DNA from 4 places in the Terribacillus aidingensis genome. Region 4 is predicted to be linked to each of the others. Evidence: riboswitches for the same ligand, from Rfam matches in the RefSeq annotation. Region 4 holds a riboswitch; each other region holds the start of a gene.

Region 1 (5,886 bases), 900 kb from region 4:
GACTCTCTCCTTTTGAATCAATTAGTTCTGTATTGCCCTTATAATACAAAGCTAAACGTATCTCCCCTATGCTCTCACGGATTAACATTTTCTATCCTTCATTTAAAAAGGACAGCTGAAACATCCAGCTGTCCTTTCAACACGTATATTTATCAGTTTGAACTTTTCGGTCAATAAAAGCACATAGATCTCCTATTTTAGGAAAGCGTTCAAATTCCATATTGGCAGGATTTTCAGCATCAATCAGCGGGATATCCCAATAACGCAGCAAGTCATAATAACTTTTCAAAAAAAGTTCGCGATTCCCATTGAATATCTTATACAGATCGGAATCTGTCGTTTTAAAAGCATACTCAGGAAGTAGATTCTCTGTATGCTTGTCCACATATTTAACGACAGTCAAATATATTTCGTATTCAATACCTTTCATTTTGGCAACCTGACATAAGCATTTTTTAGTCTTAAATTGGTCCAAATCAATGATATCTGCCATATTGTTTCCTCCTCACCAGGACTGGAAACTTCGATTTACATTCAGTTTATCACAACCCACAGCGTCTGTAAGCCGAATATCAGACAATAGACATACTATATTGATTATTTGCAATTATTATTGTTGGTTTTATTTTCTAGCCAGCGGGTAGACATTTAGTACATCAAATTAGCTAAAAAAGGAGAATTCAACATGAAACCATATTTAAAAGAGTACACGAACGATGAAAAGCTGCAAGAAGACATTCAACTTTTAAGCACAAAAGGCGTAAACAAAGATAACATCTATGTATTGTCACATGATGATGACAGAACAAAACGTGTATCCAGTAAAGTGGATGCCAACACGATTGGATTATCCGAGATGGGAGCTAAAAGTGCTGTTGGCAGCATGTTCAGTAAACAAGGCGATGAACTTCGTGCAAAATTGAAAGAAATCGGTTTTTCCCAAGAAGAAGCCGAGGATTTTGAAGAGGATCTTGATGAAGGTAAAATCTTTTTGATTGTAACTGAAACAGATAACGTCGAAGGCTTGCTTATCTAAATGAAAAGGCACTGTCATGAGACAGTGCCTTTTCTTATTTTTTCGGTAAGATAAGTTTTGGCTGAGCCAAAACGAGAATGAGAATAACTATAATACTAGCTATAAAGCTTGGCAGCAGGTAAGAGCCATTGTATATGAGCGAGTACGCCCAAACAGTTTGTCCTGGTGCAGCTGCAGATCCGAAGAAGACCATTCCACCTACAAAATGTGCTGCAAACCGACCTATACTGCCAATCAATGTTCCGATGATCAACATTCCTACAAGCTTTGTGCGGTTATTTTCTTTTGCAGCCTTACGAGCGGATCCAGCTGTGACAGCTGCCAGCCCAACTAGAGTGAAGGCTAGAGGATAGTCCATAAAACCTTGGACAACATGTATTATATAAGGACCGGTAACTAATTGCAGCAGCCCGACTACTAATCCTGTTGTAAGTCCGCCTTTCCATCCCCACCGGAATGCCATTAAGAAAATTGGTACTATCTGCAAGGAGATACTCCCTCCCTGCGCCCATGCTTTAAATGAAAATAAGTCCAATACGAATGCAAGTGCGGCGAATATTGCCACCTCTACTAAAAATAAAACCCTGCTTCTTGATTGCATATTTTTCTCCCCTAATAAAGAATGCAACAAAAAAACAATGCTGCAGCGGGATCCTTCCGATGGCCCAATGTGCATTGTTTCCCCATCAAAGAAGCTACATCCCTACGCGAGTGCTAACTCACAGGTTCGAAGGGTCTGGACATACGTCCATCTCAGCCGAAATGGCTCCCCCTGCAGGCTTTTTTGTACCGTTTTGTTTTCTGTTGTCCATCTATTATATAGAAAAATGACATCGTTAGCAATAATTAATAATATTTCCTATAAGTGAAATATTACCCAAGTGCAAATTTTAGCAATTTTATTACTTTTACTTCATCTAACGAAATTGTTTGAATTCGAGAAAAACTATGACGTATAATGGACAATGTTCTTTAAAAAGGGAGGATTTAAAATGGATACACCAGCTACAATCCCACAAGGGAAGAAGCATCCAAAGGGATTGTATCTTCTCTTCTTCACCGAAATGTGGGAAAGATATAGCTACTATGGTATGCGTGCAGTTTTAATGCTTTACTTAACTGCTGCAGCAATAAGCGGCGGATTGGGCATGAATACGCAGCAAGCTGCATTAATTTATGGTTTGTACACAGGAATTATATACTTTACGCCAATTATTGGCGGTTACTTGACTGACAAGTATATCGGCCTACGTACCGCTATCACTATTGGTGGCGTAACAATGGCGATCGGAGATTTCACAATATTCCTATTCAACAATCAGTGGGGATTATATATTGGTATGTTGTTCCTAATAATTGGTAACGGCTTTTTCAAACCGAATATCTCAACACATGTTGGTGAGTTGTATCATCCGATGGATAAACGTAAAGATGCTGCATTTACCATCTTCTACATGGGTATCAACATCGGTGCATTCTTCTCTCCTCTAATTGCAGGATTCCTTGCTGAGGATCTATTCCATACAACTGATGCTGCTGGAATTGAACACTTTGGCTTCAAATGGGCATTCTTGGCATCTTCTATTGGTATGGTTATCGGTCAGTTGATCTTTAGCTTGTTAGGTAAGCGTTATTTAGGTGATATTGGCACAAAACCTGCACGTACTAATATAGCTGCGGGAAGCGTTCCAGCAAAAATGACAGCTGCTGATAAGAAGCGGACAGGTGCAGTACTGATTCTAGCTGTATTCATCATCTTCTTCTGGGCTGGCTTCGAACAAGCTGGTACTTCCTTAACACTATATACGAGAGATTTTATTGATCGAAGTATTGGCGGTTATACGATACCTGTTTCCTGGTTCCAATCTGTGAATCCATTGTTCATTGTCCTCCTTGCACCAATCATATCTGCTATTTGGTTGAAACTTAGTAAATCAAAACGCGGTGATTTGCGCACAACGACGAAAATGTCCATGGGTATGATTCTTTTGGGATTAGGGTTTATGATTTTAGTACCAGCAGTGCTTTATACAGGCAGTGACGAAGGGAATATCGTTCACAGAGCTAATATTCTATTCATCGTCTTCACTTATCTGTTCCATACGTTAGGTGAACTATGTCTGTCACCCGTTGGGCTATCGATGGTAAGTCGAGTAGCACCAGTGAAAATCGCTTCTCTATTGATGGGTGTCTGGATGGCCGCAACTGGTATTGCCAGCCTTATCGCTGGACAGCTTGCTGCATTGACAGAATCACTTGGTTATGTCGAGATCTTCAGTATAATTGGTGCAGTCGCTATCGTAGTAGGTTTGATCCTGCTAGCAGTCTCCAAAAAACTGCAATCCATGTTGGATGCGCGTGACTAATCCAAAAAACACAGTTCCTCCAAGGAACTGTGTTTTTTATATGTATTCTCTTTCTTTCCCTATGTAAACAGCTTGCGAACTGTTCTGAGTTCCAAGCTTATTCAGAAGTTCCGTCAAACAGTTCTGGATGGTGCATGCTGATAAGGACAGTTTAACTTCAACGAACTTTCATGAAAAAAGACCACTTCAGTAAGTGGTCTTTTCTTAATTATTCAGCAGTCAGTCTCAAGAATTCCTCAATATCCTGCTTACAAACTTCGATAGCTTTAAGCCAGAAAGCCTTATCTGTTAAGTCTTCCTGCAAATGCTTCATCGCCAAGTCTTCTACCGTCATCCGGCCAGTGTCCTCAAGCAAAGCATTGTAGGAACGCTCAAAGTCTTGCGGGTTTTCTGCTGCTTTTGCGTATATACCAGTACTAAACAAGAACCCGAATGTGTACGGGAAATTATAAAACGGTACGTCAGTCGCGTAGAAATGCAACTTGGACGCCCAGAATGTTGGATCGTATTCATCAAGCTGGTCATTATATGCTTCTTTCTGAGCATCAACCATCAACTCGCGCAATCGAGCAGCGGATACTAATCCGCTTTTACGTTCTTCATAGAATCTCGTCTCAAACAAGAATCGCGCATGGATATTCATGAAGAAAGCAATACTGCGCTGAATCTTCTCCTCGATCAATGCGATTTTCTCTTCTTTCGTCGCTGCTTCTCTTACTGCAGCATCGGAAACAATCAATTCAGCCAATGTCGAAGCTGTCTCAGCCACGTTCATTGCATATTCCTGGTTCAACTGTTCCACATCATTCATTGCGTAGCTGTGATAAGCATGACCTAACTCATGCGCTAGCGTAGATACATTGGAAGCAGTACCACTGAATGTCATAAAAATCCGGCTTTCCTTTTTGTCTGGGAAGCTGGTACAAAAGCCACCGGGGCGTTTGCTATTGCGGTCTTCTGCTTCAATCCAACGCTTTTCGAATGCTTGCTGGGAGAAATCTGCCATTTGGCTGCTATATTTCCGGAAATTCTTCACGATGAAGTCAGCAGCTTCGTCATATGATACATGCTTTGTCGCAGAGGAGAGCGGTGCATCAATATCATACCAGCTCAATTTTTCCAGACCGAGGATTTCCGCTTTGCGCTGCAGGTATTTGACGAATGAATCCTTCTCATCCGTGATCGCTCCCCACATAGCATCCAGTGTTTCTTGAGACATACGGTTATAAGCCAACGGCTCTTTCAGCACACTGTCCCATTTTCGATGCTTGTATGTCTGAAGACGGAAACCTGCTAGATGATTAAGCGTTTCAGCAAAGAAATCTTCTTTTTCTGTCCAAGCTTCCTGCATTCTAGCAAATACATGCTGCCTTACTTGGCGATCTGGAGCATCCAATTTATTGGCAGCCTGACCAACAGAATAGGATTTCTCTTCTCCATCGATTTCCAATGGTACCTGAATGCTGCCGACAATCGTATCGTACATACCTCCCCAGCCATGGTAGCCATCAATCGCCAAATCATTCAGCAATACTTCCTGTTCAGGCGACAGCTTCTCAGCAGCCTCTTTTCTGCGCTCATCAAGCACAAATGCATAATCTATCAATTCCGGCTGCTCAAGCATCTGTTCCCACGTCTGCTGCGGCACTTGTGTAATAACTTGATCTACACCAGTAAGCGTTCCGCTGTAGGCAGCCATAAGTTCATCTTTCTTCCCAGACCATTGCTTTGCTTTTTTGTCTGTAACATCCTGTGCAACGAGACATTCAACGAATGCAACAACCTCGAATACATGTTTAGCAGAAGTTTCCCACTCCGCTACGATACTTACCAAGCCAGCAGTATCTTCAGCCTGATCAGGAACTTGGAAGGCTTCCAAAGCCTGTTTCCAATCTTGTAAAGCTTGATCCGCTTTATCTGCGAATTCCGTTAGCGCGGCTGAATTACTGCCACCAGGGAAAATTGCATCTAGATCCCATGTTTGTCCATATTTATTTGTCATATGTATACCTCCTTAAACTACCTTTCTATTATACGCTCCGAGTTATTGACTGAAAAGTTTTATTGTTCGCTATTTTTCGGCATTGCAATAAAAATCAAGACCATAGCTTTAGATGCTATGGTCTTGATTCTATTAAACAAAGCGTGTACCGTTCAGATTACGCGTCTCAGCCGCGGCAGATGTAATATTTGTACCTGGCACAACAGTAATGCTTACTGTATAGGTCGCTGTTTCAGTGGTTGGTACCACGTCTACAAACGTATTAGGTAGCAAGATACGATATGTCCCTGCTAGTGTACCAGTTCGACCAATGCTTACCTGATTCAGAGTAGTTCCATCTCTTCGGAGTGTAGCAGTTATAGTAACTGACCAGTTGGCAGTGGTTACTACAGCAATTTGTACATTAAAATCTAATTTCACATTGTTACCCGCCACTACTGCCGGAGTAATCGTATTAACTACCGTATCGGTATTAAGAGGAA
Region 2 (5,886 bases), 860 kb from region 4:
CTTCTTTTGCGGGAAGGGAGAGTCCATAGTCTGACAGATCTTTTCTCTTCCAAATTCCTGCAGGCTGGTCATCTGCTACTATACGCCCTTGATCCACAATCAACACGCGCGAAGCAAAACGATCGACCAGTTCCATATCATGCGTAATCATGACAATGGTGCACCCGCGTTGATGATGTCTCCAGATTAGATCCATCAGTACTTCAGTAGTATGGCTGTCTTGGCCAAATGTTGGCTCATCAAGCACGAGCAGTTGAGGTTTTTGAACAAGCATGGTCGCTACACTGAGCCGTCGTTTTTGACCTTGGCTCAAGGTGAATGGATGCTTATCGGCTTGTGCAGCTAACTGGATTTCCTCCAAGACCCTCTGAATTTCATCCGCGTTTACTGTCTGTCCGAAGGCGATTTCATTCCAAACAGAGTCTGTAAGAAACTGATGCTCAGGATTTTGAAATACATAACCGATTTGCTGGTAGAGTTCATTTGTTTTCCAACGACGTAACTTCTTTCCGAGAAATTCGATATCTCCGGCTGTGAGCTTCAGCAATCCAGTAATTTGTCGGGAAAGAAGCGTCTTTCCGCTACCGTTTTTACCTGTAATAGCCAGGAATTCTCCTTGCTGAATATCAAGATTAGGGATATCCAGTAGGACTTTTTCTTTATGTTGAAAGATAGCATTTTCCACTTGAATTATACGTTCCTTGGTCTGCATAACCTCTGGTGTTTTAGTCTGAAACTGCAAACCATGAGGGAGAAGGTCAACAGTAAGCGGCCAAGGTTTTGGAAGCTGTGCTTGCTTGGTAAGCAGAACTGCTTCTGGCAGCCAAATGCCTCGCCCCTGCAGCTCCTCGTCATAGAGATTGACTGCTTCACTCAAGTCTCCGTCAAAGAATAAAGAGCCATCTCGTTCCAATAGCATCGTCCGGTTAATAATTGGCTGCCAATAGTCAATATTGTGCTCTATGATCAAAAGCGTCATATCCTGCTGTTCTTTTAACAAACGTATCGTTTCGACAAGGTCTTTGCTCGCAGCCGGATCCAGGTTGGCCGTCGGTTCATCTAAAATAAGCATGCGAGGCTCGAGAGCCAACACTGCAGCCAGTGCGAGCTTTTGTTTCTGTCCACCGGATAGGGTGTGAATTTGATCTTTTCTCCTATGCTTTAAACCTACAAGGGAAAGAACCCGATCGATTTCTGAATCCATCAAAGCAGGAGCCATTTTTTTATTTTCTAACCCGAAGGCAATCTCGTCTTCTACGGTTAGCATGCAGAACTGTGTTTCGGGGTCCTGAAATACCGTTCCAACCTCTAAGTTGATTTTCCCACTTTTGAAATCCTCGATCCTGGATCCAGCGAAGTAGATACTGCCGCACATCTTTCCATCAAGTTCTTTTGGATACAACCCGTTCAAACAGTACGTGAGTGTGCTTTTTCCGGACCCGCTTGGTCCAAGCAGGAGAATACTATCTCCTTCCTGGATCGTAAAACTCAAATCAGTTAAGGTAGGAATGCTCTCTTCCTCAAATGTCACGGTAAGCTGGTTTACTTCCAGAAGGGATTGTTTCATCCTGCTTTTCGCTGGCGATAGGTTTTACCAAGGGGAAAGCTTGTCAAAGTTCCTGTTTTAGCCAGCGCCTCACTGATGGCTTTGCCGATCAAGCCGCTTATGACAGCTCCGCTGATGATCCGGACTATAAGCATAAGCACAACGTAAGAAGGGTCAAGGGCGACAAAACCGCCGCGGAAATATCCCCATATGAAACTTGTGATGGCGGCCCCAACACCAGCCCCCATCAAAACAAGGACATGATAAGAGCGATAGCGTGTGATGGCAAATGCTGCTTCAGCTCCGAGTCCCTGAACAATAGCCGAAAGGATGACAATCGGTCCGACGCTGCTTCCAATCAGTACTTCGACAATTCCGGCTATTATTTCCGATACCAGTGCAACACCGGGTTTTTGAATGATATAAGCTGCAACGATGGAGACGAGGAACCATACTCCGAAGATGATATCGGTTCCGATTGGTCCGACAATCCCCATCATGATGACGTTGACCGGCAAGAACAAGAGATAAACAATCCCGAATACAACAGCGAGTGCCGCCATGACTACGATATCTTTCATGCGCCAGTTTTTCATTTGATTACCCCCTTGGCAGACGGACTGTTCGCAGACATTGTCACCGTCATTACGGTGTGAGATGATCCGGAAGCCTCCGTTTCAGTGAAAACATGCTCCAAACCCATAAAGACGTCAAAAGCATTGCCATCAAGACGAGTGGAATAATGGGATTTGGAAACAGTGATTCCTCGAGAGCGCATATTATCAATTTGCGTATAGATGGTGTCCATGTAATTTCCGCCGCCTAAAGGATAAAGCGAGAATTTGGATGCTGTTTCAAGCTTCATATCTTTTACTTTAGGTAGGTTCAGCTTTGTTTCGTCCTCGGCCATGTATACGTCCCCAGTGGAATCTCCAGGACAGCCGATGGAATATGTACCATTGAACACAACATGATCGCCATCTTTGGCTGCTGCAAGGAAAATAGCAGAGGTGACATCGAATACATGCGGTATTCTCCCGCGAACTAGTGTAGTGACATCGTCCGTCTCAATCCATACTTTCGACGTATCCACGGTTCTCAGTGCCTCTAATATAATTTCTTTGAACCTGTCAGCCATTGGATAAACCGAAAAACTGCAGCCGGCAATCCGACTGGTCCCGCAATAATTTTGAATTTCCATCATGATTCCTCCTATTTTTTTGCATATAAAAAGCGACGGCACCATAGGGCGCAGTCGCAGAATATACAAAAGTAACAGGACAATTCTGGCTGCACTTCCCCACGCTGGTATTATCCAGATCGAGTTCAAAGGGTCAGAATCAGATGATTCTTCTCAGCCGTTACCAGCTCCCCCAGTGCGTCGCAAGCTTATGCAATTGATACGTCTATAGTAAAAAAGATAGCTGAATTTGTAAAGGGTTTGTTGTTGGAACGTTGCAATTTTCAGCTGTCACTAGTATGGTGACCGTCCAAAGTAAGTGGAGAATAATGGATTATTCAGCGAATTGGAAGGGAAGTAGAATAGAAAAATAATGGAGGGGAAAACATGGAGAAGCACGCTTTTTCAGGTACTGCATGGGAGTGGCTTCAGTTAGATGAGAAGAAGGATTTAGAGAAAAAAGACGAGCTAAACGCGTACACCATACATATTCCATGGGTAAAACATATACATTCTTCCGACACGAATAGTCTGCAGATGGAGACGACAAATCAGGACTCTCTGGCTCTTTGGGGCTCGCTCATATATGTCCAGGAAGCAGCCAAGAAGGAAGAAAAGCATCTTTTTCACTTCTTTGTAAAAGAGAACACGCTGCTGACAACTGCACTTGATTTTAAGCTGCTGCCGACTACAACAAAAGATGATATTCTCGCTAAAATGCAAAATGCGGACAATGCGATTGAAGGATTTATGATCCTCCTTGGAGAAATCATTTCAGCTTTTTTACATAAAATCGATCAATATGAAGTCAGATTGAAGGACTTGCTTTGGCAGGTGAAAGAGAATAATGATACAAAGCTGCTTAACAAAATTGCTGAAAATCGGCATGAGATATTAGTATGGAAGAACTTTTTGATTCCCTTCATAGAGGTTAAAACTGGTGTAGTCGAAGCATTCGGTGAGGGATATACTGATAACATACATTTTAAACGAACACACTATCGTGTTGAGCGCTGTGAGAATCTTGTTAGAGCGTATGAAGAGGAAATCAGAGGTTTAATTGACTTTGAAGATGTTGTCTCTTCTTTTAGAGGCAATGAAATTATGAAGACACTGACTGTTATGACTGTACTTTTCACACCAGTCATGGCGCTCGGCGCATTATGGGGCATGAACTTCGATAATATGCCTGAATTGAAGTGGAAGTTCGGGTATGCAGGAGCCCTCATCTTAATACTCCTTTCGACTCTTCTGGTTTACTTGTTCTTAAAGGCGAAGGGCTGGACAGGAGATATGCTCGAGTCGAAGAAAAAGCAAAAATATGTGGATTAAAAGGGTTAAAGATATTAACTTAAGGTATTTTTTCATCCGTTTTATCAAAACTTAAATCTATCACACCTCAGAGTGAAAGTTGGGTTTAAAATGGATTTAAAGACAATACAATCAATCAAAAAATACGCAATACCACTAACTGGTGAAGCTGAATTAAGTATCATAAGTGAAAGGGCCGGCAATGCAAAATTTGCCTTGCTTGGAGAAGCGTCGCATGGTACATCTGAGTTCTATACCGTACGTGCGGAGATAACCAAAAAGCTGATTACAGAAAAGGGTTTTACATTTGTAGCAGTAGAAGGAGACTGGCCCGCTTGTCAGGCTGTTAACCGCTACATCAAGGGTTACGACACGGTAAGCGGCTCAGCTCGGGAGGTCCTTAGCAGTTTTAATCGATGGCCGACGTGGATGTGGGCGAATGAAGAAATTATTGATTTGATCGAGTGGATGAAGACATACAATGAAAAGCACGATGTGCAGCCAAAAGTTGGCTTCTACGGAATAGACATGTACAGTCTTTGGGAATCCATGGAGGAAGTGATTTCGTACTTAACGAAGATTGATTCTCCTGACGTCGAAATTGCCAAAAAAGCATTTACTTGTTTTGAACCATTCAACAGAGACAATCAGGAATATGCTGTTTCTGCTGGTCTATATTCTGAAGGCTGTATTGATGAGGTTGCAAAGCTATTAGCAACGATTCAAAAAAAGAAAGATCAGTATCCATGTGAAGAGGAGCTCCGTCTTAACCTGGAGGTAAATGCGCTCGTAGCTTATAATGCCGAGCATTATTACCGCTCGATGGTCGTTCGAGATGAAGAATCATGGAATATAAGGGATACACATATGGTGCATGCTCTGAACGAGGTTATGAAGTTTTATGGCTCAAAAGCTAAGGCGATTGTCTGGGAGCATAATACACATGTTGGAGACGCCAGAGCCACTGACATGGCGCATAATGGAATGGTCAATGTCGGCGAGCTTATACGGCAGCAAAATGCTCAGGAAGATGTGTATATCATCGGATTCGGTACGAACAGAGGAACAGTAATAGCTGCGGATGAATGGGGAGTCAATCATGATGTGAAGATTGTTCCAAAAGCAATTGGGGGATCATGGGAGGACCTCATGCATAGAGCCGGCGCATTTGATAAAATGCTCTTTTTCGATACAGAGAATAAACATTTATTCCAGCAGAAGATCGGACATCGCGCGATAGGTGTAGTGTATCGACCGGAGTTTGAACAGTTTGGTAATTATGTGCCTTCTCATATGTCACAGCGCTATGATGGGTTCATCTATATTGATGAAACGAGTGCTTTAAGGCCTTTGGCAGTCGAGAGAGTTTTGCTTTAAAGTTAAAATTTATTTTCCCGAGGAGCCGTTATATATTTCGGCTCCTCTTTTAAGTTGTAAAAATCATGTTTGAACTGCTTAATAAGATATAAAGAAGAAGTCCGAATTAATGCACGCCTAGGTAATCCAAAGCATCTTTTACTGTAGACATAGTTGGTGATGATAACAAGCTGATATCCATTTCAACTGCTTCTATCGCAAGCTCGGGTCTCATGCCGGTAAAGACAGACTTTATACCAAGCATAGAGAGAACGTGATTAATCTTGAAGAGATAATCTGTTACAACTTTGTCTAATTGCAAGATACCTGAGAAATCGATAATCAAAGAGTGTACATTCTGTTGTTTCGCTTTAATAGGAACAAGATTCAAAAGATGTTTTGCCCGCTCCTCGTCAATTGAACCAACTAAAGGAAGAATGGCTATTCCGTTTAAAAGAGGCACGAGAGTAGCTGAAAGTTCATTGATTTGATT
Region 3 (5,886 bases), 190 kb from region 4:
CCCGAGCTCCATTGCATACGCAGCATCTTTAGGAGAACCAATACCAGCATCAACAATGACCGGTACACTGCTCTGTTCAATGATCATACGCAGGTTGAAAGGATTGATGATACCTTTTCCCGAACCAATTGGCGATGCACCTGGCATAATCGCATGTACTCCCAGATCCACGAGCCGCTTGGCCAATACAACATCATCCGACGTGTAAGGCAGGACAATGAAGCCCTCCTCCAACAGCATTTCAGATGCCCGCAGTGTCTCAACTGGATCAGGAAGCAATGTCCGGTCACAGCCAATCACTTCCACCTTCACCATATCGCATAAACCCGAAGCTTTAGCCAGTTTGGCAATACGAACAGCCTCTTCTGCTGTCTTTGCCCCTGCTGTATTCGGAAGTAAAGAGTACTTTTCCAGATCCAGCTGTTCCAGGAAATTTGGCTGAGATGGCTCAAAGATATCCATCCGCCTCACAGCAAATGTCAGTATCTCTGCCTTCGAAATATCGACCGCCTCTACCTGTACCTCAAATGACGGGTATTTGCCTGTTCCCAATAATAAGCGGGAAGCAAATGTCTTATCTGCAATCTGTAACATTCTTCATCCTCCTCCTACAAAATGAATCAGCTCGACTTTATCGCCATTTCTAATCGGCTGATCTGCATATGAAGCTTTATTAATGATCTCTTTGTTCAGTTCGACAATCACAATCCTTTTCTCCAGGGAAAGTGATGCTAACAGCTGAGCTATAGTCTTGATATCAGCAGATAATTCCTGCTGCCTGCCATTCAGCTGAATATTCACATCAATACCTCCTCGCCAGTGTTCAATCTATCGACACGAAATGCTTCCTTCCATTCTTCCAGAACTTCATTGCTGCTTATCAAATCACAAATCATCTTGCCCGTAGCTGGGGCAAGCAGAATGCCATTGCGCTGATGGCCAGCAGCGATATACAAGCCATTCATTTCTGGATGCTCACCAATCAGCGGCTTGCCATCGTATGTCTGAGGTCTGAGACCTGCCCAGCTTCTGAGGAACGGCATTTTATCAACCTCTGGCAGCATCCTTCTCACTTTCTCCATGATAGTCTGTAATCCTCCAAGCGTGGGCTCAGTGCTCCAATCATTCTTGACCTTTGTTGCACCTATGATCAGCTCATTGTTGTTACGCGGAACAATATAATGCTGATCATGGAATAAACTGCATGTAAGAGGAGTTTGCGTATTCGTAACAGCAATGCACTCACCCTTCACTGGAAAAATCGGCGTCCCCAACCCTGAACGCTGGAGCAGAGCATTACTCCAAACTCCGCTGGCAATCACCACACGATCCGCTTGCCATTCTCCCTTGGAAGTCCGTAACCGATAATGAGCGGATTCCTTCACAATCTCATCGACCCGGGTATAAGCGTTAATCCGGGCACCTAGCATACGGGCAGCTGTATGGAATCCTTTGCAGGCAATTGAAGGTGTGACATGCACATCTTCTGCCATATGAAGAGCGCCTGAAACCGCTTCTGACAGACCAGGTACTTTCTTTAACACAGTTGCACGATCCAGCCATGTTACTCCTTCCAACGAAGAGAACGGAGAGTTCAATGTTTCTTCTTCTGTAAAAACAAGCTGTAATAAACCACCTGGGCGACGTTCCATGTCTATCCCTGTCAGAGAGCGAATATCCTCTTCTGCCTGTTCATAGAGCCTTTGACTAGTACGGGCAAAGGGATAAAGGGAAGCACCGAATTCCTTATATTCTGAATGGGCACCTAGCATACCAGCTGCTGCTTGCGTCGAGCCTGATCCGACTTGGCCTGCTTCCAGCAAATCGACTTGATGGCCTGCTTTCGCTAAATAATAAGCGATTGCACTGCCGATGATACCTCCTCCAACAATTGCTACTTCAGTGGATCTCTTCAAGACGCAGACACTCCTCCCTTAATTTCTTCACGGCATCAAGCGGGTTTGCAGCAGAAAAGATACTACTCATAACAGCAACCCCATCTAATTCAAACGCTTTCAAAAAAGCCAATCGCTCCACATCAATTCCTCCTATTGCGTATAACGGAATGTGGGTATTCTGACGGATATACCCTAAATTGGCTAATGGCTGCGGTGATTTCCCCTTCTTACTAGCTGTCGGAAAACAATGCCCATACAGCGCGTATGCCACCCCGACAGACTCCGCCTGTATTGCTTCTTCAAACGAATGGACAGGCGCACCAATCCGCAAATCAGGATACAGCTTTTTCAATTCTTCCGGTGGAAGACCATGACCTGGTATATGCACTTGCTTCAAGCCAAGCAGCAAAGCTATATCCACTCGGTCATTAAGCCAAAGCTTGTGTGCTGGCAGCCCTTCGGCCAAAAGCTCCTTACAAAGCTGATACACTGTACCAGCAGGCTTACGTTTCTCCCTGATCTGCACATGGTCGACATAAGGGTGTATCTCCATCAAGATACGTCTTAAATCTGCTGCCTCATATGCATCATCAGTTACTGCCATCAATTTGATTGCCATCACCTCCTGAATACGAACAGGCCGGACATGCAAAAAACACCACTCCCCAAAGGAAAGTGGTGTGAAACTTGCGAATGAATACATACAAAAGAGCATGTAAACCCGAGTGTCTACACTTTCCTACGCAGGTCCGAACCTGTTCAGGTTTTGAGGGTTTAAAGAGTCACTACTCTTCATCTCAGCCCTTATGAAGGGATCCCCTAGTGTGAAAACTTATTATGAATTTACCCACATCGTAACATAAATAGCATTTTATGCAAGATTCTGATTACAAAAAAGAAAAGACCATCTGGTTTTATCCAGATGGTCTTTTCTGCGCCTGACTCAGTACTTATAAGATTGTCCGCCATCAATTGGTACAACAGTAGCATTGATGAAGTTTGCTTGATCGGAAAGAAGGAATGCAACAAGATAACCGACTTCTTCCGGCTTACCAAAGCGTTTCATTGGGTTAACGCTGACAAATTCCTTGCCCGCTTCTTCCCAGTTATCTCCGCCAAGCTGACGAAGGGATCCTTCAACCATTGGAGTCATGATGGCACCTGGAGCAATGGCTTTGATGCTCACACCGAATTGTCCGTATTCGATACCGGAGTTTTTCGTAAGACCTACTACACCATGCTTACTTGCTGCATAACCGGACTGGTTGCCGATTCCGCGGATACCACCTACAGATGCTGTATTTACTACAGAACCATAGCCCTGCTCCTTCATTACTTTCAATACGTGGCGCATGCCGTAGAATACGCCATTCAAGTTGATGTTCACAACGCGTTCGAATTCGTCTACAGGATACTCTTCTGTCAGATTTTGCGTTCCTTCCACACCAGCGTTGTTAAAGAAACTATCGATCTTACCAAATTGATCAATTGTTTGTTTTACATACGCCTCAACTTCCGGCTCATTTGCACAGTTTGCCACAATCGTAAGAACATCTGCTTCAGGGGCTACAGCCAATATTTCCTGCTTCGTTTCTTCCATACCTTTTTCACTCAAATCAACAAGAGAAAGCTTTGCACCTTCTTTTGCTACTTGCAAAGCTGCTGCGCGTCCTAATCCAGAACCCCCACCTGTAATCAATACTACTTTATCGTCAAAACGTTTCATCGAAATCTCTCCTTTTCTGATTCTGTTAAATTGCAGTAAATCCGCCATCGATCGGTACAACTACACCATTAATATAAGGTGCTTTACCAGTCAATAGGAATGTGACAAGCTCTGCTACTTCCTCCGGCTGGCCAAGGCGCTTCTGCGGAATCGGTTCTGTCGCATTTTTGAATGCATCAGGATTCTTTTCCTTGTATTCTCGAACCATTGGCGTTTCTGTCGTACCTGGAGCAATTGCATTTACTACAATGCCTTGCTCGGCATACTCAGCAGCCAACGTTTTCGTAATCCCAACCATTGCATGCTTCGTAGCTGAATATGTACCAACTGTGGCTTGTCCTACAACACCTGCTGTGGATGACGTGTTGACAATTCGCCCGCCGCCATTAGCAAGCATTACTTCCAATACATATTTCAACCCGTAAAGGGCGCCGTTTAGATTAATTCCTAATACCATATCGATTTGCTCAATCGTATTATCCACGAATTTTACGCCAGGACCAGAAATACCTGCATTATTATAGAACATATCGATAGTACCAAATGCCTCGACCGTTTTATCTACATAATGTTTCACTTCTTCTGCCTTGCTTACATCCGATTTGATGAAAATAGCTTTTGACCCTTTCTCTTCTATTAAGCGAACCGTCTCTTTACCGGCTGCCTCAGAAACGTCAACGACACTGATTGCGATACCTTCTTCTGCCAGTCGCAATGCTGCTGCTTGTCCAAGACCACTGCCGCCTCCTGTGATGACTGCTACTTTCTGCTCATTCATAAGCAAAGCTCCCTTCAATATGTATAAATAGGTTAATTTACCTACTTCATATGTAAGAGCTTACACCTTTGAAGAAGATACAGCAAGCTATTTGCAACTGTGCTAAAACTTTTATTGAACATATACAATTAGTATGTTCACTAAATCTAAAGGTAATATTTCTGACAGAGGCGAAAATGGTGCTGCTCATGAATCCCTATCAACTGCACACTTTGGATTAAGTTGGGGTAATGCGCGAGTGGGTCAGGATAGCGGATATGTCCGGCAATAGCATTATCTATTTCAGAGACCATGATTTTGAGCAGAATTGTTTCCTTATGAAGATCATGCTTTAGCTGATCAAATTTCACCTTGCTCTCTATCCCTTTTGGCGGCAGCAGAATGGAAGGTGCTTTCATCGGTTTACCGTGTTTTTCCCGGTATGCTCTATAGATATCTTCTATCTTCGTTTGGTAGCTAGCTCGCTTCTTAAATACAGAGAATGGTTTACTAACAGGGATATAAACTTTATTTAGCTGCCTGAATCGTTTTAGCAGCAAATAAAGATGGTAATATGTTTCTCCGATAGACCATTTGTCTGGTTGAGGCCTCATCCATTCTCTATTGCTGTATTTACGGATATTTTCCTCAAACCTTCTCCTTTGCAGATATATAGTCTCAAAATGTTCCTGCATATAGCTGCTTTTCATTTTGCTTCCACAGATATCTTTTCTTTATGAATCAGATGCACTGGTGCAGATGGCAAGTTGACTAGCTTCTCACCTAGGAAATCAGGTTTAATCGAAAGCTCCCCGATTTTTTCTAAGGGAATCCATTCATAATGGAACTCTCCTCCTTCTGGTGATATGACTTCTCCTATTCCGCACAGCCTGTTTTCAACACCCTGTATTAGATAAATAAAACTATATTCATGATAGGGCTGACCTTTGTAGGTGAAGAAATTCTCCACTGAACATAACAGCCGCTCTGCCCTTACAGGAATGCCGAGTTCCTCTTCGAATTCCCTTTTTACAGCCTGTCCTGAATCTTCTCCTAACTGAATACGTCCGCCAATTAGTGTCCAAAACGGATCTTTCTTGTTCTTGTGCAGCAGCACATGATTATCTTTTACAATAATGCCTGCTGTCCGGCAATTCAGCATCTGTTCACCTAAATCGATGGTCAAGTCCTGTGTCATTTGCTTCTTTCCTCCGATTCTTCGATTGCTTGAACTATGTAATACGGGCCAGTTCCATGGTTTGAAGGTACCACTATCTTTCTTCCCGTCTCTGGATAATAAGCAGAATGGAAACTCACGCCCGGATCAAAGCCGACAACATAATACTTTTTGATTTTTCCCTCCTCTTTTTTTATCCATATCCCATATCCGTATGATGTCTCCTCATCGACTTGGACATACGGCTTCAGCAGCGCCTCGGTAAGTTCTGCGTTCAGCAGTTTATACTGAGTCAGTGCATCCCAAAAACGCGCCATATCAGTAACAC
Region 4 (5,886 bases):
AATCATTTCCTCTGCTAATGGGACGGTAACAGTCGTCCCATCGACGGCTGCAGAATCAGTGGCTAGTGCTTGTCCGTTGACTGTCACTATTGTCTCTACTACATCCTCCACATCCGAATTGAATGTCAGAGTGAAGACATCCATACTCTCTGTCACTATATCACCTTGTCCTGGATCCGATGCCGTCAGTACTGCATGAGCGGACACAGTCTGCGGCAGCATATATAAGAACAATGCCAGCAAGACCAACATTGACTTCTTCATATTTACCACTCCAATTTTCAAATGTCTCTTTCATCGTATAAGAGAATATAGATAGCGTATAGAACGAATTGTGACCAAATACTTACATTTTAATTCCACAAAATAAAAAAGATGCACTCACTTGTGCACCTTTTCCATCTTCAGCTCATTTACTGCCTGCTGGATATCAGCCGCTTTGGTTAGGACAGAAATGAAAGAGATACCATCCGCTCCGGCTTGCCGTACAGCCTCGGCGTTCTTCTGATTAATCCCCCCGATCGCGACCATCGGAAAGTCACCAACTTGTTTCCGAATCTCACGCAGTCCCGTCAGTCCAATCGGGAATTTGGCATCAATCTTAGTGCGAGTAGCGGCAATTGGCCCGACACCGATGTAGTGGGCTCCATCCTCAATTGCTTTTTTAGCTTCTTCGGCATTTTGAGCACTCACACCAATAATGAAATGCTCTGGGCAGCGCGCCTTTACTTGCTGCATCGCTTCGTCCGTTTGTCCGATATGCACGCCATCTGCACCAATCGCAATCGCAAGATCCACATCGTCATTAACAATGAAAGGAACGCTATGTGCCCTGCACCTTGCCTGAAGTCGTTCAGCCAGCTGTCTCTTCTCCTGTCCAGTCCTAGCCCCTTCCCCTTTTTCACGTAACTGGAACATGGTAATTCCAGCTTCAAGCGCCTGTTCCAGTATGTCCTCCGGGTCCTTATCCTGGCAGTTTTGACTGCCCATGATGAAATATAGCTCCAATTCTTCTTTCATGTGTATTACTCCTTTTCCAATTAAGACATTCCACATCCCCATTATGTGTTGAACATGTTCCCATTCCTCAGGTCAAAAATTCCTTTCTCCCAAATTAGGAAAAAGTGTGGAAGATGGATAGCAATCCCAAAACTGCGTAAAGTAAGCCCAAGCTTTGAACAAGGAGATGATAAAATTGAAATGGATGAAAGCCGGGGCTGTAGTAATCGCTCTATGCTTCGGATTGGTCATATCCAATCCAGCTGCCGGTTTTGCGGCTGACAAAGCTGTCGCTGATGTACTGACAGAAGAGCAGAAGCAAGAAATAGCAGCTTTGCAAAAACAGGCATTAGAGCAGGAAAAACAAATCATTGAGAAGTACGTTGAATATGGTGTTTTCTCTGAAGAGAAAGCAGATCAAATCGAGAAGCATTTGGATCAAAGGTTTAAACAATTAGAGCAGGATGGTTTCATTCCGAAACCGCACAGGCATGGCCCTCATCCTCATCCAGAAAAATGATATCCAACAATCAGCAGCCACACGCTGCTGATTGTTCCTTTATGTTTTCACTTCGAATTGTTCCACCTTCTCCGAATCAATCGCCTGATCTTCTAACAAATAAAGCTGATCAAGAAAAGCAATCTGAAAGCTGCCTGGAGCGTTTACTGTCTTAGCCGCTTTCTCTGCTGCAATACCATAAAAGGCAAGAGCACCGATGCAAGCTTTCAGTACGTTGTCAGCTACTCCTGCACATGCCGCTATAACGGCACCTAGCAAGCAGCCAGACCCTGTTATTTTACTTAGCATCTCATGCCCATTAGCTACACTATACGTATGGTTCCCATCTGAAAGGATATCTATTTTACTGGTTGCAATCACAATAGCATCCAATTCCCTGGCCAGCTGCTGCACAATTCTTGGTGAAATACCATCATCGGATCCATCTACACCTTTCACTTTGACAGATGTTCCGCCTAGGACGGATATTTCACCTGCATTACCGCGAATAACAGTGACATCCACCTCCGCCAATATGCGGCGGGCCGTCTCTGTTCTGTACGCTGTGGCACCTACTCCGACGGGATCAAAAATTACTGGTATTCCGAGCCTATTCGCTTCTTTTCCGGCTAGGATCATTGCTTCCACATCTGCTGCGGCAAGTGTGCCGATATTTAATAGCAGCGCCTGTGCATGCTGGACCATCTGCGCGGCTTCTTCCTTTGCTGATGCCATCACAGGAGAAGCTCCGAGTGCGATCAAACCATTCGCCGTAAAGTTAATGACAACCTGATTGGTAATGCAGTGAATCAATGGATTTCTCTCCCGGACTTGCTTTATCACATCAGTATACTTCATCATGCTGTTCCTCCTGGACTGGCACACCTTGCAGACGGTACCCCCAATGATTTGTCGGACCATTCCCTTTTCCAAGCTGAAGCGAATACGAAATCGCATCTGTTACAAAATCCTTACCGATCCGGACTGCTTCTTGCAGAGATTTCCCTTTAGCCAGTTCTGCGGTTATTGCTGCAGAATACGTGCATCCCGTCCCGTGCGTGTGCTTCGTCTGTATACGTTCTGCTGTGTAGACTGTGAAGCTATTTCCGTCGTAGAGCCAGTCTGACGCAGATGCTCCTTCCATATGACCGCCTTTCATCAGGACAGCTTTTGCCCCATATTCCTGGACAATCATTTTCGCTGCGGTTTTTACGCTATTTTCATCTTCGATACGAATACCCGTGAGTTCCTCTGCTTCCGGTATATTCGGTGTAATTAGGGCAGCGAGTGGAACAAGATGTTTCTTCAATGCATCTCTGGAATTCTCTCCCATGAGTGCATGTCCGCTTTTAGCATACATGACAGGATCCATGACATAGGCAGTCTTTGATTTAATCAAAACAGCAGCGACGCAGCGCATCATCTCTTCTGATGCAATCATCCCCGTTTTTACAGCAGATGGGGTGATATCAGAGAATACTGATTCCAGCTGCTGTTCAAGAAATTCTACTGGAACATGATGCACTGCCTGTACTCCTATCGTATTTTGGGCAACGAGGGAGGTGACAATGCTCATTCCGTATACTTCAAGCTCCTGGAAAGTTTTCAAGTCAGCCTGAATTCCAGCCCCTCCCGAAGGGTCTGTTCCTGCAATTGTCAAAGCGCTCTTTATATCAGGCATGAATGGACGCCCCTTTCAATGGGATCATCCAGTCTTGCTGTGTGGCTGCCATCTCCCAAAAATTATACTCCAGCATACAGCTCTTAAGAAAAGCTTTCCTTGCACGTTCCTTTGCAGCTGCACCCGCTGTCTCGGCCCACTTGTCCAGTCGCTTGCTAAGTTCTGACGTCACATCCGGCATACAATCTTCCCGGCTGGCATAAAACTGAATCCACTCCAGGAATGGATTGGAATCATCCGGTGCCTTTGTTTCGATAATATGTGCCGCCAGCGCTTGATACGTCCATGGGCAAGGAAGTAGCGCCGCCATCAGCTCCCCTATATCTCCTTGTACGGCACTGTTCATCATGTGTGAAATATAATGGTCAGCAGCAGGCGGTGGTGTCATCCTCTGCAGATCCTCGTATTGCACACCAGCTACCTTGCAGAAGACGTTATGCGGATGAATCTCGCTGTGCAGGACAAAATGAATTTGGGACTGATAAAATTCCATCTCTTCTCGGGTTTCGCATTTACTGACTGCCAAACCGTAAATACGGGCAAATGCTGTCAAATACTCATAGTCAGCTTTCACATAATGGATCAATGCCTCACGCGGCACATATCCACTCGCAACTCCTTCTACGAAAGGATGTGCATAGATTGCTTCGAATACCGGGTTTGCTTCTTCTCTCAATTGTGCAGAAAACATGTTTTTCTCCTCCTATGGAGAAAGCCCCGTCGGAAGGGTGATTGGCGCCGGCCATATAAAAAAGCCGCTCCAGAAGTATGGAGCGACTCGTATAGTCAAGTGTGCAGAAAATACACGAATCCGGCTCCACTTCCCTACGCTGGTGTTAACCAGATCAGGTTCAAAGGGATAAAGATCACTCTTATCTCAGCCAAATGGCACCCCTAGTGGACTTCCTCGAAATTTAATTGTCCTCTTAACTATCACATGCACAGATACGATTGTCAACCGATGAATCAAGTGAAATATTCAATCCTGGATTGCGGGAACATTTTATAGATTGTGCTTCCTATGACATCCTTAATTTCTTCTTGCTCTTCATTTTGGTAGACGTATTTTCCGATACCATAGCGCCCCCATTTATATTTCCGTTTGCTTTCATCCAGCTCAAGCTTCGACATCGGATAATTTTTCTCGATAACGCGCTTTGCCGGCTTCGTGAATCGATGCTGGATCAATTCGAATGTCAGGTTCTTTTTTGCATGTTCAGGCAAAGCTGCTTCCAGATGCTCGAGCATTTCCGGATAGCCCTTCTGCCAGCCGTCATGCAAATAAATCGGAGCTACGATGAATCCAAGCGGATACCCGGCCTCGGCTACTTTCACCGCAGCTTCGATTCGATCCTTCAAACGGGAAGTTCCTGGCTCAAAATATTTGATCACATAATCATCATTGATGCTGAAGCGGAATCGCGTTCGTCCTTGATGGTCAGCGTCCAGCAAATGATCCACATGGGCGAATTTCGTTACAAATCGCAGTTGTCCGTGCTTGGACCGACCGAAATATTCAATCGCATGTTTCAGCGTATGCGTCAGATGGTCGATACCAACGATATCTGACGTACAGGAAGCCTCAAACCGTGTTTCTTCCGGGGCTCTTTCCTGCATGTACTGCTCTGCCGCATCAAATATTTCATCCGTATTCACATACGTACGGATATAAGGTTTGGATCCCATCGTCGTTTGCAGGTAACAATAATGGCAATGCCCCATGCAGCCTGTCGCAAATGGAATAGCGTATTCTGCTGAAGGTTTCGATGTATCGAATTTCAGGGTTTTCCGCACGCCGACGACAAGCGTTGATTTGGCAGTTCGGTACTTCTGGAAATCATTATCACCAGGCAGGTTACGAACCTGATTATGGGAAGTTGTCTCGCGTATTTCTACACCCATGTCCCTGAATTTATTCCGCAGCTTCACGCCGAGCGGATACTCTAATGCCCTAGGTTCTATATACACAAGCTGCGGTACAAATGGCTTAACCATAATAGCCTCCATCGGCTAAGCCAAAAGCGGATACATATGCTTCTTCCGCCTCTCCGAGATCCTGATAAACCGCCACCTCATCATTGAGTGGATAATAGGTTTCATACACAAACAAAGCCAGTTCCCCTGGCTTTTCCGGGTTATGGACGACCGCAGCCTCTTGTATATTGGCTACTCCCTGTGCATGGGGGTTGCGGATAATTACATAGACGATTTCTCCTGCTTGAAAAGCATCCATTACATTGCCTCCTTTGTACATACTGCGACTAGTATGCGCAGTTCGGTTACAAACAATGTAAAAAAATGAACCCTTTTCCAGGAAGTATCCGTCTACTTCTTAGAGGAGGGTTCATATGAAATGGATGATATATGTTTTTCTATTATTAATCTTATCCTTTATCGGTTACTATCTGCTAACCAATTAACTTACACACGGAAACGAGCAATAGCGGTTTGAAGTTCCTCTGCCATAAATGCAAGAGAACTGGATGATGCCGCAATTTCCTGCATGGCAGCCAGCTGCTGTTCTGTTGCAGCTGACACACTTTCGGTTGAAGCTGCTCCTTCTTCTGCGACCTCGTTCACATCCCCAAGTGACATATTGACTGAATCTGTACCAGCAATCATACCTTCCAGAGCAACTCTCACCTCTTTGAATTCATCCACCAGACCTGCTACCGCAGTTTCAATCTGAAGGAAAGAACCGCCCGCT

The links. Region 4 has a riboswitch for thiamine pyrophosphate ahead of tenA (thiaminase II). Riboswitches for the same ligand answer to the same signal wherever they lie in the genome.
Region 1: another riboswitch for thiamine pyrophosphate. It lies ahead of thiT (energy-coupled thiamine transporter ThiT); the one in region 4 lies ahead of tenA (thiaminase II).
Region 2: another riboswitch for thiamine pyrophosphate. It lies ahead of ABXS78_RS06535 (YkoF family thiamine/hydroxymethylpyrimidine-binding protein); the one in region 4 lies ahead of tenA (thiaminase II).
Region 3: another riboswitch for thiamine pyrophosphate. It lies ahead of ABXS78_RS00950 (thiamine phosphate synthase); the one in region 4 lies ahead of tenA (thiaminase II).

The regions. Positions count from the first base shown of each region.
Region 1 is NZ_CP159996.1:1,243,703-1,249,588, reverse strand. It holds gene ABXS78_RS06710 (hypothetical protein) at 137-493, opposite strand; gene ABXS78_RS06705 (general stress protein) at 686-1,036, shown strand; gene thiT (energy-coupled thiamine transporter ThiT) at 1,071-1,637, opposite strand; TPP riboswitch at 1,720-1,819, opposite strand; gene ABXS78_RS06695 (peptide MFS transporter) at 2,029-3,402, shown strand; gene ABXS78_RS06690 (M3 family oligoendopeptidase) at 3,611-5,404, opposite strand; gene ABXS78_RS06685 (NTTRR-F1 domain) at 5,537-5,886, opposite strand, start outside.
Region 2 is NZ_CP159996.1:1,207,528-1,213,413, forward strand. It holds gene ABXS78_RS06525 (energy-coupling factor transporter ATPase) at 1-1,567, opposite strand, end outside; gene ABXS78_RS06530 (ECF transporter S component) at 1,564-2,142, opposite strand; gene ABXS78_RS06535 (YkoF family thiamine/hydroxymethylpyrimidine-binding protein) at 2,139-2,750, opposite strand; TPP riboswitch at 2,827-2,931, opposite strand; gene ABXS78_RS06540 (magnesium transporter CorA family protein) at 3,114-4,058, shown strand; gene ABXS78_RS06545 (erythromycin esterase family protein) at 4,149-5,414, shown strand; gene ABXS78_RS06550 (PAS domain S-box protein) at 5,521-5,886, opposite strand, start outside.
Region 3 is NZ_CP159996.1:160,511-166,396, reverse strand. It holds gene ABXS78_RS00965 (thiazole synthase) at 1-594, opposite strand, end outside; gene thiS (sulfur carrier protein ThiS) at 598-801, opposite strand; gene thiO (glycine oxidase ThiO) at 798-1,916, opposite strand; gene ABXS78_RS00950 (thiamine phosphate synthase) at 1,900-2,517, opposite strand; TPP riboswitch at 2,618-2,729, opposite strand; gene ABXS78_RS00945 (SDR family oxidoreductase) at 2,842-3,624, opposite strand; gene ABXS78_RS00940 (SDR family oxidoreductase) at 3,650-4,402, opposite strand; gene ABXS78_RS00935 (DinB family protein) at 4,549-5,091, opposite strand; gene ABXS78_RS00930 (NUDIX hydrolase) at 5,088-5,579, opposite strand; gene ABXS78_RS00925 (serine hydrolase domain-containing protein) at 5,576-5,886, opposite strand, start outside.
Region 4 is NZ_CP159996.1:347,292-353,177, reverse strand. It holds gene ABXS78_RS01960 (copper resistance protein CopC) at 1-264, opposite strand, end outside; gene thiE (thiamine phosphate synthase) at 382-1,020, opposite strand; gene ABXS78_RS01950 (YckD family protein) at 1,205-1,519, shown strand; gene thiM (hydroxyethylthiazole kinase) at 1,559-2,359, opposite strand; gene thiD (bifunctional hydroxymethylpyrimidine kinase/phosphomethylpyrimidine kinase) at 2,343-3,179, opposite strand; gene tenA (thiaminase II) at 3,172-3,870, opposite strand; TPP riboswitch at 3,985-4,085, opposite strand; gene splB (spore photoproduct lyase) at 4,146-5,174, opposite strand; gene ABXS78_RS01925 (transcriptional regulator SplA domain-containing protein) at 5,167-5,412, opposite strand; gene ABXS78_RS01920 (methyl-accepting chemotaxis protein) at 5,601-5,886, opposite strand, start outside.